Regions from separate parts of the Priestia sp. 3CA3 genome, predicted to be linked through region 1. Evidence: riboswitches for the same ligand, from Rfam matches in the RefSeq annotation. Region 1 holds a riboswitch; the other holds the start of a gene.
What was found. A riboswitch is a leader RNA that binds a small molecule or an ion and turns the genes downstream of it on or off. The one in region 1 is predicted to bind S-adenosylmethionine.

Region 1 (4,494 bases):
TAATACGCGCAGTTTTCTGCGTGTATTCGTTTTATTTATATCTTTTATAGAAAACGATAAATAGAATTGACACGTTATCAAAGCAGTTGTATAGTGAGTACGCAAGGCGGCAGTCTGTCTTTTTTAATTCTTAGTAAACTTATAAGTTAAATAAAATATTTAAGTACTATATAAGGAGACAAAGAGATGAAAAATGAATTCCGTTTGGCAACAAATGACGACGCGGATAACTTATTGAACTTAACTCTACAAGCATATAAGCCTATTCGAGAGCTAGGCATTCCTTTCTTAGCAGCTACTGCTGATCTTGCCCTCGTTAAGAAAAATATTTCTCAAAACCTTTGCTATGTATATGAAGAAGATAAAAGAATCGCTGCCACTGTATCTATACGAATGCCTTGGGGAGAACATCCAGGTCCGTTTGCTGTTCCGCACTTTTGGTGGTTTGCAGTGGACCCGTCGTTTGCCAGGAAAAGCGTTGGATCTAAGCTGCTGCATCTAGTAGAGGAAGAGGTAATAAAGAATACGTTTAAATCGCCAGGTGTGTCTTTAGGAACAGCAAAAGAACATCCTTGGTTAGTTGAGATGTATGAACGAAAAGGATATGTTCAAGCTAAAGAAAAGTACCTTGCACAAGGCTATACGACCGTATTTCTTTATAAAAAATTCAATGAGGTACACTCTTTGTCTTAAAAGATAGAGAAGTGGTCTAAATTAAGAAATGTGAAAGAGTGATAAATATGACAGATCAATTACTACTAAATACGCTAATAGACATACGCCGTGAGCTGCACCGGTTTCCAGAGCTTTCAATGAAAGAATATGAAACAACTAAACGTATTAAAAAGTGGTTAAAGCACTACGATATTTCTATAGCGGATGCATTCCATTTAGACGTGGGAGCAGTAGCGGAAATTGTGGGAGGAAAGCCGGGACCTACTATCGCTATTCGAGCTGATATTGATGCGCTGCCAATTGAAGAAAAAACCAATCTGCCATTTGCTTCTGAAGTGAACGGTGTTATGCACGCATGCGGACATGATTTTCATACGGCTTCTATAATCGGAGCAGCCATTCTTCTCAAAGAGCGTCAGCAGGAGCTTTGCGGTACGGTTCGATTTATCTTTCAACCGGCCGAAGAAACGGCTTCTGGGGCAAAAATGCTCGTTGAAACAGGTGTGCTCGAAGGAGTAGAAGCGATATTTGGAATGCATAACAAACCGAATCTTCCTGTAGGAACCATTGGTGTCAAATCGGGACCTTTAATGGCAAGCGTTGATCGTTTTGAAATTGACGTCAAAGGAGTAGGCGGTCACGCAGGTATTCCAGAAAAAACAGTAGATCCGATTGCTGTTGCTGGTCAAATTGTTACTAGTTTACAAACCATTGTCAGCCGTAATCTCAGCCCATTTCAAAATGTTGTTGTCAGCATAACTCAAATCCACGGAGGGAGCTCGTGGAACGTCATTCCTGACAAAGTAACGCTTGAAGGAACGGTGCGTACCTTTCAAGAAGAAGCGAGAGAAAAAATACCGGCTCTTATGAAACGAACTGCTGAAGGGATTGGAGCAGCTTTCGGCGCTTCAGTAGACGTTAAATGGTATCCGTATCTTCCTGTAGTAAACAATGATGATACGCTGGAAAAATTGGTTATTAACGCTGCAGAGAATCTTAGTTATCAAGTCGTAGAAGCTGAACAATCGCCTGGAGGAGAAGATTTTGCCGTATATCAGCAGCGTGTACCAGGATTTTTTGTATGGATGGGTACGGCTGGAGAATATGAATGGCACCATCCTTCTTTTTCATTAAATGAAGAGGCATTACTTGTAGCAGCTTCTTATTTTGCTAATCTAAGCTTTGACTTTTTGAATTCATTCCATTACCAAAAAAATTAAAATATTTTTATTTTTCTATTTACGCGGATGGAATTGTTTGATAAAATAAATTTTAAATTAAAAAAGTTATCACGAGTGGACGAGAGATCTGGCTCTTTGACTCCACAGCAACCTACGAATGTAAGGTGCTCCTACCAGCAAAGCATGTGCTTTGGGTGATAAAACGGGTGAAAAACTCATTTTGCATCAAAGCAAAATGAGTTTTTTTTATTTTTCTAAAAGGAGAGGGTTTTATGAGTCATATAGCAGTTGCAGCACATACAGGAGAGAAAGCATTAAAGGAAGCCGTAAAATTATTAGGAAAGCATTATCAAGTAGCTTATCGTGAATTAGAAACATTTTATGAAATTGTGGTCGAAAACCATGTTCGTACATATGCTGTAGGCATAGATATTAAAGATGTACAAAAAGCAAATGAACTAGAAATTTATTCATCATGCTGTTCCAAGCTTGAGCGAGTAGGCTGTCTTTTATAGAAGTCTGCTCGCGCCTCTATTTTTAAAGTGTTTTTAAATAGAAAGCATTTTTTTTGACAATTGAAGAATCTGGTGGGTATATTCATTACTCACTAGGCTTTAAAATTAATCATAAATTGTCGAAATTTTTACACAAATTAAAGGTTACATTCGAAATGAATTGTGGTATGTTATAAAACAAGAATATTTTATGAAAGGAGCATTGAAATGGAAATGTCTCTTGAACATGGAAACGATGCAGGAAGCGAACAGCTTATTGATCGTATCCTAGACTTTTTAGAAGATGACGAAAAGTAAAAAAAAGAGTGTGCGGTGCTAGCCCTAGCCGCGCACTCTTTTTTTATCATGTGCGTCAAGGAAGCGCATACTATGATACATAGGGATAGAATGAAAGGGTCTCTGTCAAAGGGATTGACGAATCGTTTTGTTTGATGGAAAATTTAGAAAAAGGAAAGAGATGAAGGGTATGTCGAACAAAACATCTTTGTATCAAACAAAAGAACAGTTAAAGAAGCTTGTAAGCGAATTGGTTTCTATACCTAGCGTGACAGGAACGATGGCAGAAGTGGAAATGGCTGAATCGATAGCGTCGTATTTATTGAAGCTGCCTTACTTTCAAAAAAACGAGCAAGTTGAGCTTCATTCAACAGGAGACGGGCGATCGATTGTCACAGCTTTTGTTGAAGGGAAAAATACGAATAAAACAGTTGTATTAGTCAGTCATTACGACGTAGTGGATGTACAAGATTATGGACAGTGGAAAAAGGATGCTTTTCACGCTGATACGTTAACGAGTACTTTTTATAATGATATGGAACAAGTTCCGGCGCACGTACAAAAAGATATGATAAAAGGAGACTGGCTTTTTGGCCGAGGAACGATGGACATGAAAGCAGGTATTGCTCTGCATATCAGTATGATTGAACGAGCATGCAACGGAGAGTTTGACGGAAACATCCTGCTTCTGTCGGTACCGGATGAAGAAGTAAATTCGCTCGGAATGAGAAAAGCAGTGCCTGTTCTTTTAGAACTTGCGTGCAAACATCAGCTGGATTTTTCTCTCATGCTAAATGCAGAACCAGTGTTCAGCCGCTATCCTGGTGATCAAACGAACTATGTGTACTCAGGATCGATTGGCAAGATCATGCCAAGCTTTTTGTGTTATGGAAAAGAAACTCATGTAGGGGAACCGCTAGCTGGTTTAAATGCTAATTTACTAGCTTCTTATTTAACAAAAGAAATAGAACTAAACGTTGATTTTTGCGAAAAAGTAAGAAATGAAACGAGTCCACCTCCTACGGTGCTGATACAAAAAGATTTAAAAGAAGAGTATTCCGTTCAAGTTCCGCACTCTGCCGTTGTATTATTTAATTTATTTATGTTAAACCGCTCTCTTAAAGAAGTAACAGATTTGCTGTTGAAATCGGCTGACAAAGCGGCTTTGAATGTAAAAAAACATTATAATAAAGCCGCTAGGCAGTACGCTGCGGGAATGGAGGGTTCATCTCTTGACGTGAACGTATGGACGTATGAAGAACTTTATACTCATGCAGTCAAACAGCACGGTGAAAAATATGTGCAAGAAATGGAAGCGGCACTTTTGGCACAAGAAGATGATGACAGAAATAAAACCATTAAATTAGTAAACTCTTTAGCTGGTTTATGTAAAGAAGCAGCTCCGATGATAGTCTTATTTTTTACGCCGCCTTTTTACCCGGCCGTTTGTTCACATGATGATCTCTTTGTACAAAAGATTTTGTCAAACGTACAGGCAACTGCCAAAGAGCAATTCCAAGTGGAGCTAGTTGAACAAAGTTATTTTGGTGGAATTTCGGATTTAAGCTATGCCAGCCTGCAGCATCCGCTTCATACATTTAACACGTTAGTAGCCAATATGCCTCTATGGAATAAAGGATATCATATCCCGCTAGAAGAGCTAGAGGAGCTGAAGATGCCGGTGCTGAACATTGGACCGCTGGGAAGAGATGCGCATCAATGGACCGAAAGATTAGATGTTCAGTATTCCTTTGAAATTTTGCCTCATTTCATTTATCAAGCTATAAAAGAAGCGCAGAAATAAACATCCGCCTGCGGATGTTTATTTGTTGAATTTAAACGAAGCT
Region 2 (4,494 bases), on a different contig from region 1:
GATTTACAGATAGAGAGCTGAATTATTTAGAGCAGCAGCTAGAGGATGCTCCTCGTAATACCGTTGTAGCTATGCATGCGCAGCCAAATATTGGCCGGTGGTCAGACCTGGGAGGTTTTCCTGTAACGACTCCTCAAAGTCAAGAATTTTTTGATTTAATTCAAGAACATCGCGTGAAAAAAGTGTTAGTCAGCCACGTGCATGCGTATGACGAGCAGTTTATTAGAAAAAACAGAAACGGGTCGTTTACGCTTGGAAGAGGTACTGATTTTGTATTATCAGGAGGCGCGGGTGCACCCCTTGATTTTGAACCGCCTTTAATTTTAAATAATTATAATTTTACGGAGTTTTTTGTTAGCCGGTACGACATTTTAGGACCTCTTCTTTGGAAGGATTTTGGACGACCTCGAAGAAATTGTTTGTAAAAACAAGAAAGTAGAAAGCTAGGTTCAAAAAAAGAGGCTGGGAAAAAAGGGTTTTAGACGAAATGAAAAATGAACCATTGATCAAGATGCTTGATTAGTGGTTCATTTTTTTTATTAGGGTAAACGTAGATTTCATGTGTATAAGTCTTTCTAGCAGGTGATTGGAGAACAAGACGAAGACTCCTGCGGGAAAAGCGGAACAGGTGAGACCCCACAGGAGTGTATGCGACGAGGAGGCTCAGCGACCGCCCGCGCAAAGCGAAGTCTTGTACGGAAATCAACTGCGGTGTCACAAGCGATTCAGCTCATGTATCCCATTTGCCTTTAGATTGGATTCACTTCGTTGTGTCCACCCTCTTTTAGAAAACCGTACGAAACCTTGTAGCAGAAGGCTCAGTCAAGCGTTATAATAGATAGTGAATGATGATATATTCTCTATATTTGTCATATATTTGTATTACATATGTAATTGAAGAAAAACATTCACTTGATATACTGTTTAATGACTTAACTTTATCTTAACATTCACAGTGAAATGCCTGTTCATAGAAACTTAGAACATACACAGCAAATGGAGGAGCTATCATGGCAAACGAAAAGATGCAAGAAGGACTCAATCGTTTTATTAAGGAAGATTTAAATGACCTTTTAGGTAGACTGTTCCCCCTAATGGACCGAGAATGTGCGGAAGAAAAGAGAATGCTTATCGAAACGGCGGTAGAGTACATTTATTCTTCAGGGTATCATCAAGGAGCAAAAGACTTGATCGAAACACATCGAAAAGATGATTACAAATTGTTAAGGCAAAAATTAGCGTCAACGCCTCCTGAAAACTAATTTTTTTGAAATTTCTTTTGACAACATAAATGTAAGGTGTTAAGATGACTCTACATTCAAAATATTATAAACAATTAAAACTCTTATTGAGAGAGGCGGAGGGACTGGCCCTGTGAAGCCCGGCAACCATTTAACAATCTTGTTAAAAAGGTGCTACATCCTGCAAAGCGTACAGCTTTGAAAAATAAGAGAGGATTTCATAGATACTATGCCTCTCTATTCATAATAGAGAGGCTTTTTATTTTATGTGAAGGTGTTTTGAATGAACAATTTCATAGAAATGCATCAGGTGCTGTGTAACGAATGTACGCAGCTTAAAAGGGAAGACCGGTGAAAAGCCGGCGCGGTCCCGCCACTGTAATGGGGAGCAACTTATTAACCACTGTTTCATGTTGAAATGGGAAGGGATAGGAAGCGATGAACCTAAGTCAGGAGACCTGCCTGTTGTATGCACTTAAGCTCTACGGGATATAGAGAGGAGTGAGGAATACGTGTTGAGAAAAACAGGCTATCTCAACTTTAGTTAAGTATGCGTATCATCTCTCTTTTCATTTCGAAAAGGGAGATTTTTTAGTTTAGCGATAAAAAAATATACAGGGAGTGGAAAAAATGAGCAGTGTAAAAAGTTCAAATGTAGGTTATCCAAGAATTGGTGAAAAACGAGAATGGAAAAAAGCGCTTGAGCAGTTTTGGGCAGGAAAGCTAGAGAAAGATATCTTTCTACAGGAAATTGAAGCTCTTCGTCTTGGGCATCTGAAAAAACAGCGTGACGCAGGAATTGAACTGATTCCAGTCGGCGATTTTAGCTTATACGATCACGTGTTAGATACAGCCGCTATGTTTGGTTTGGTGCCAAAGCGCTTTGAATATAACGGAGGCCCGGTATCGCTTGAAACGTATTTTGACATCGCGCGAGGAACAAAAGGTGCCGTAGCCTCTACGATGACAAAATGGTTTAACACAAATTATCACTACATCGTACCCGAGCTTGAGGAATGTACGCCGGCACTTGTAGAAAATCGCCCGCTTCAATTTTACAAAGAAGCAAAACAAAAGCTGAATATCAAAGGCAAGCCCGTTATTTTAGGTCCAGTAACATTTGTGAAGCTGTCAAAAGGATATAAAAAAAGTGAGTTTAAGAAAGTAGTTGAACAGTTTGTTCCTCTTTATGCAACAATCTTAGCGGAGCTGCAGGCAGAAGGCGTGGAGTGGGTACAAATGGATGAGCCGGTTTTAGCTACAACGCTATCAAAAGAAGACCTGGCACTGTATAAAGAAGTCTATCAAGTCCTGCATGACGCGGCACCGAATGTAAAAGTCATTTTGCAGACGTATTTTGACAGCGTAGATTACTATAAAGAAGTAGTTGCTCTTCCTGTTCACGGAATTGGATTGGATTTTGTACATGACCGAGGCGAAAATCTCACGGCACTTAATAAATATGGTTTTCCAACTGATAAAGTGCTGGCAGCAGGAGTGATTGACGGACGAAACATTTGGCGTGAAAACTTGGACGAACAGCTTTTAACAATCAGGGAAATTGAAGAAGCCGTATCAAAAGACCGTTTGATTCTGCAGCCTTCATCAAGTTTATTACATGTTCCTGTCACGGTGAAAAGCGAAAAAACCATTGAGCCAATTCTAAAAAACGCGCTGTCTTTTGCAGATGAAAAGCTAAAGGAAATCATGCTTTTAACAAAAGCGGTGCAGCAAGGAAAAGAAGCAATTGAAAAAGAAATAAGTGTAAGCAAACAGGCGATTCAAGCATTAAATGGATCATCTTTTCGAAATCACCAAGACGTGCAAAAAGAGCTGAAGCAGCTGCACAGCTATAAAGCAGAGCGCCAAGCGCCGTTTGACGTACGTCAACGTGTTCAGCAAGAAGCGTTTCAACTGCCGCTTCTTCCAACGACAACAATTGGAAGCTTTCCGCAAACAAAAGAAGTGCGAAAAGAGCGTCTGAAGTGGCGTAAAGGAGAGTTAAGCGATGAAGCATATGAAGCGTACATTAACGCTGAAATCAAAAAATGGATTGAAATTCAAGAAGACATCGGCTTAGATGTTCTTGTGCACGGAGAGTTTGAGCGTACCGACATGGTTGAATACTTCGGTGAAAAATTAGGAGGCTTTCAGTTTACGAAGTTTGGCTGGGTGCAATCATACGGTTCTCGCTGCGTCAAGCCGCCGCTTATTTACGGAGATGTCTCGTACGAGCAGGCGATGACGATCAAAGAAACGGTCTACGCACAGTCTCTAACCAATAAGCCTGTTAAAGGAATGCTGACGGGGCCGATTACGATTTTAAACTGGTCATTTGTGCGTGATGATATCCCGCGCTACGACGTGGCAAATCAAATTGCGCTTGCTCTTAGAAAAGAAGTGGAAGCACTTGAAAGTCAGGGCATCTCAATGATTCAAGTAGATGAACCGGCGCTGCGTGAAGGACTGCCGTTAAAACGAGAAAACTGGGAAAGCTACTTGAACGCCGCGGTGTACGCGTTCAAATTAGCCACGGTATCGGTGCAAAACGAGACGCAAATTCACACGCATATGTGCTATTCGGAATTCGAAGAGATTATTGATGCGATCAAAGCGCTTGATGCCGACGTGATTTCCATTGAAACGTCCAAAAGCCACGGTGAATTAATTTATGCGTTTGAAAAACATACGTATAACCAGGGAATTGGACTTGGCGTATATGATATCCACAGCCCGCGCGTACCGAAGCTTGAAGAGCTGACACGAAACATTGACCGCGCTCTAAAAGTGCTTGATCCTGCATTGTTTTGGATTAATCCCGACTGCGGTCTTAAAACAAGAGGAATCAGCGAGACGGTGGAAGCTTTAAAAGTGATGGTTGAGTCTGCAAAACAAACAAGAAAAAATTTATTACAAAACGCTTAATAACAAGAAAGTCAAGACCAAGCAGTGTAAACGCTACACTGCTTGGTCTTATGGGTTTTTTAAAGGCCAAAAATATCCATTGACACTTCCCGTAGATTTTTGTATCTTTTTAAAGGTGTTTTTAAAATCAGGGAGGTACAACATGAGTAACAACAGCACGCAGCACGTTAAAATTGTAACAGCGGATCCATCAGCGCTAGGCCTATTCGGACTTGCCATGGTGACACTTGTTGCATCGTTTCAAAAGCTTGGGGTAACCGATGGTGTTTCATTGGTATTGCCATGGGCAATTTTTTTAGGCGGGATAGGACAGCTAATTGCGTCTATG

Region 2: it holds a riboswitch for S-adenosylmethionine, as region 1 does, so the genes downstream of both, metE (5-methyltetrahydropteroyltriglutamate--homocysteine S-methyltransferase) here and AC1VNJ_RS14800 (hypothetical protein) in region 1, are expected to answer to the same signal.

The regions. Positions count from the first base shown of each region.
Region 1 covers NZ_JBXENJ010000005.1:123,764-128,257, forward strand. The annotation lists gene AC1VNJ_RS14790 (GNAT family N-acetyltransferase) at 187-693, shown strand; gene AC1VNJ_RS14795 (amidohydrolase) at 741-1,895, shown strand; SAM riboswitch class I at 1,959-2,060, shown strand; gene AC1VNJ_RS14800 (hypothetical protein) at 2,129-2,371, shown strand; gene AC1VNJ_RS14805 (M20/M25/M40 family metallo-hydrolase) at 2,838-4,451, shown strand; gene AC1VNJ_RS14810 (VOC family protein) at 4,470-4,494, opposite strand, start outside.
Region 2 covers NZ_JBXENJ010000002.1:663,648-668,141, reverse strand. The annotation lists gene AC1VNJ_RS08640 (metallophosphoesterase family protein) at 1-425, shown strand, start outside; gene AC1VNJ_RS08635 (hypothetical protein) at 583-753, shown strand; gene AC1VNJ_RS08630 (hypothetical protein) at 1,011-1,262, shown strand; SAM riboswitch class I at 1,343-1,453, shown strand; cobalamin riboswitch at 1,533-1,721, shown strand; gene metE (5-methyltetrahydropteroyltriglutamate--homocysteine S-methyltransferase) at 1,872-4,166, shown strand; gene AC1VNJ_RS08620 (acetate uptake transporter) at 4,309-4,494, shown strand, end outside.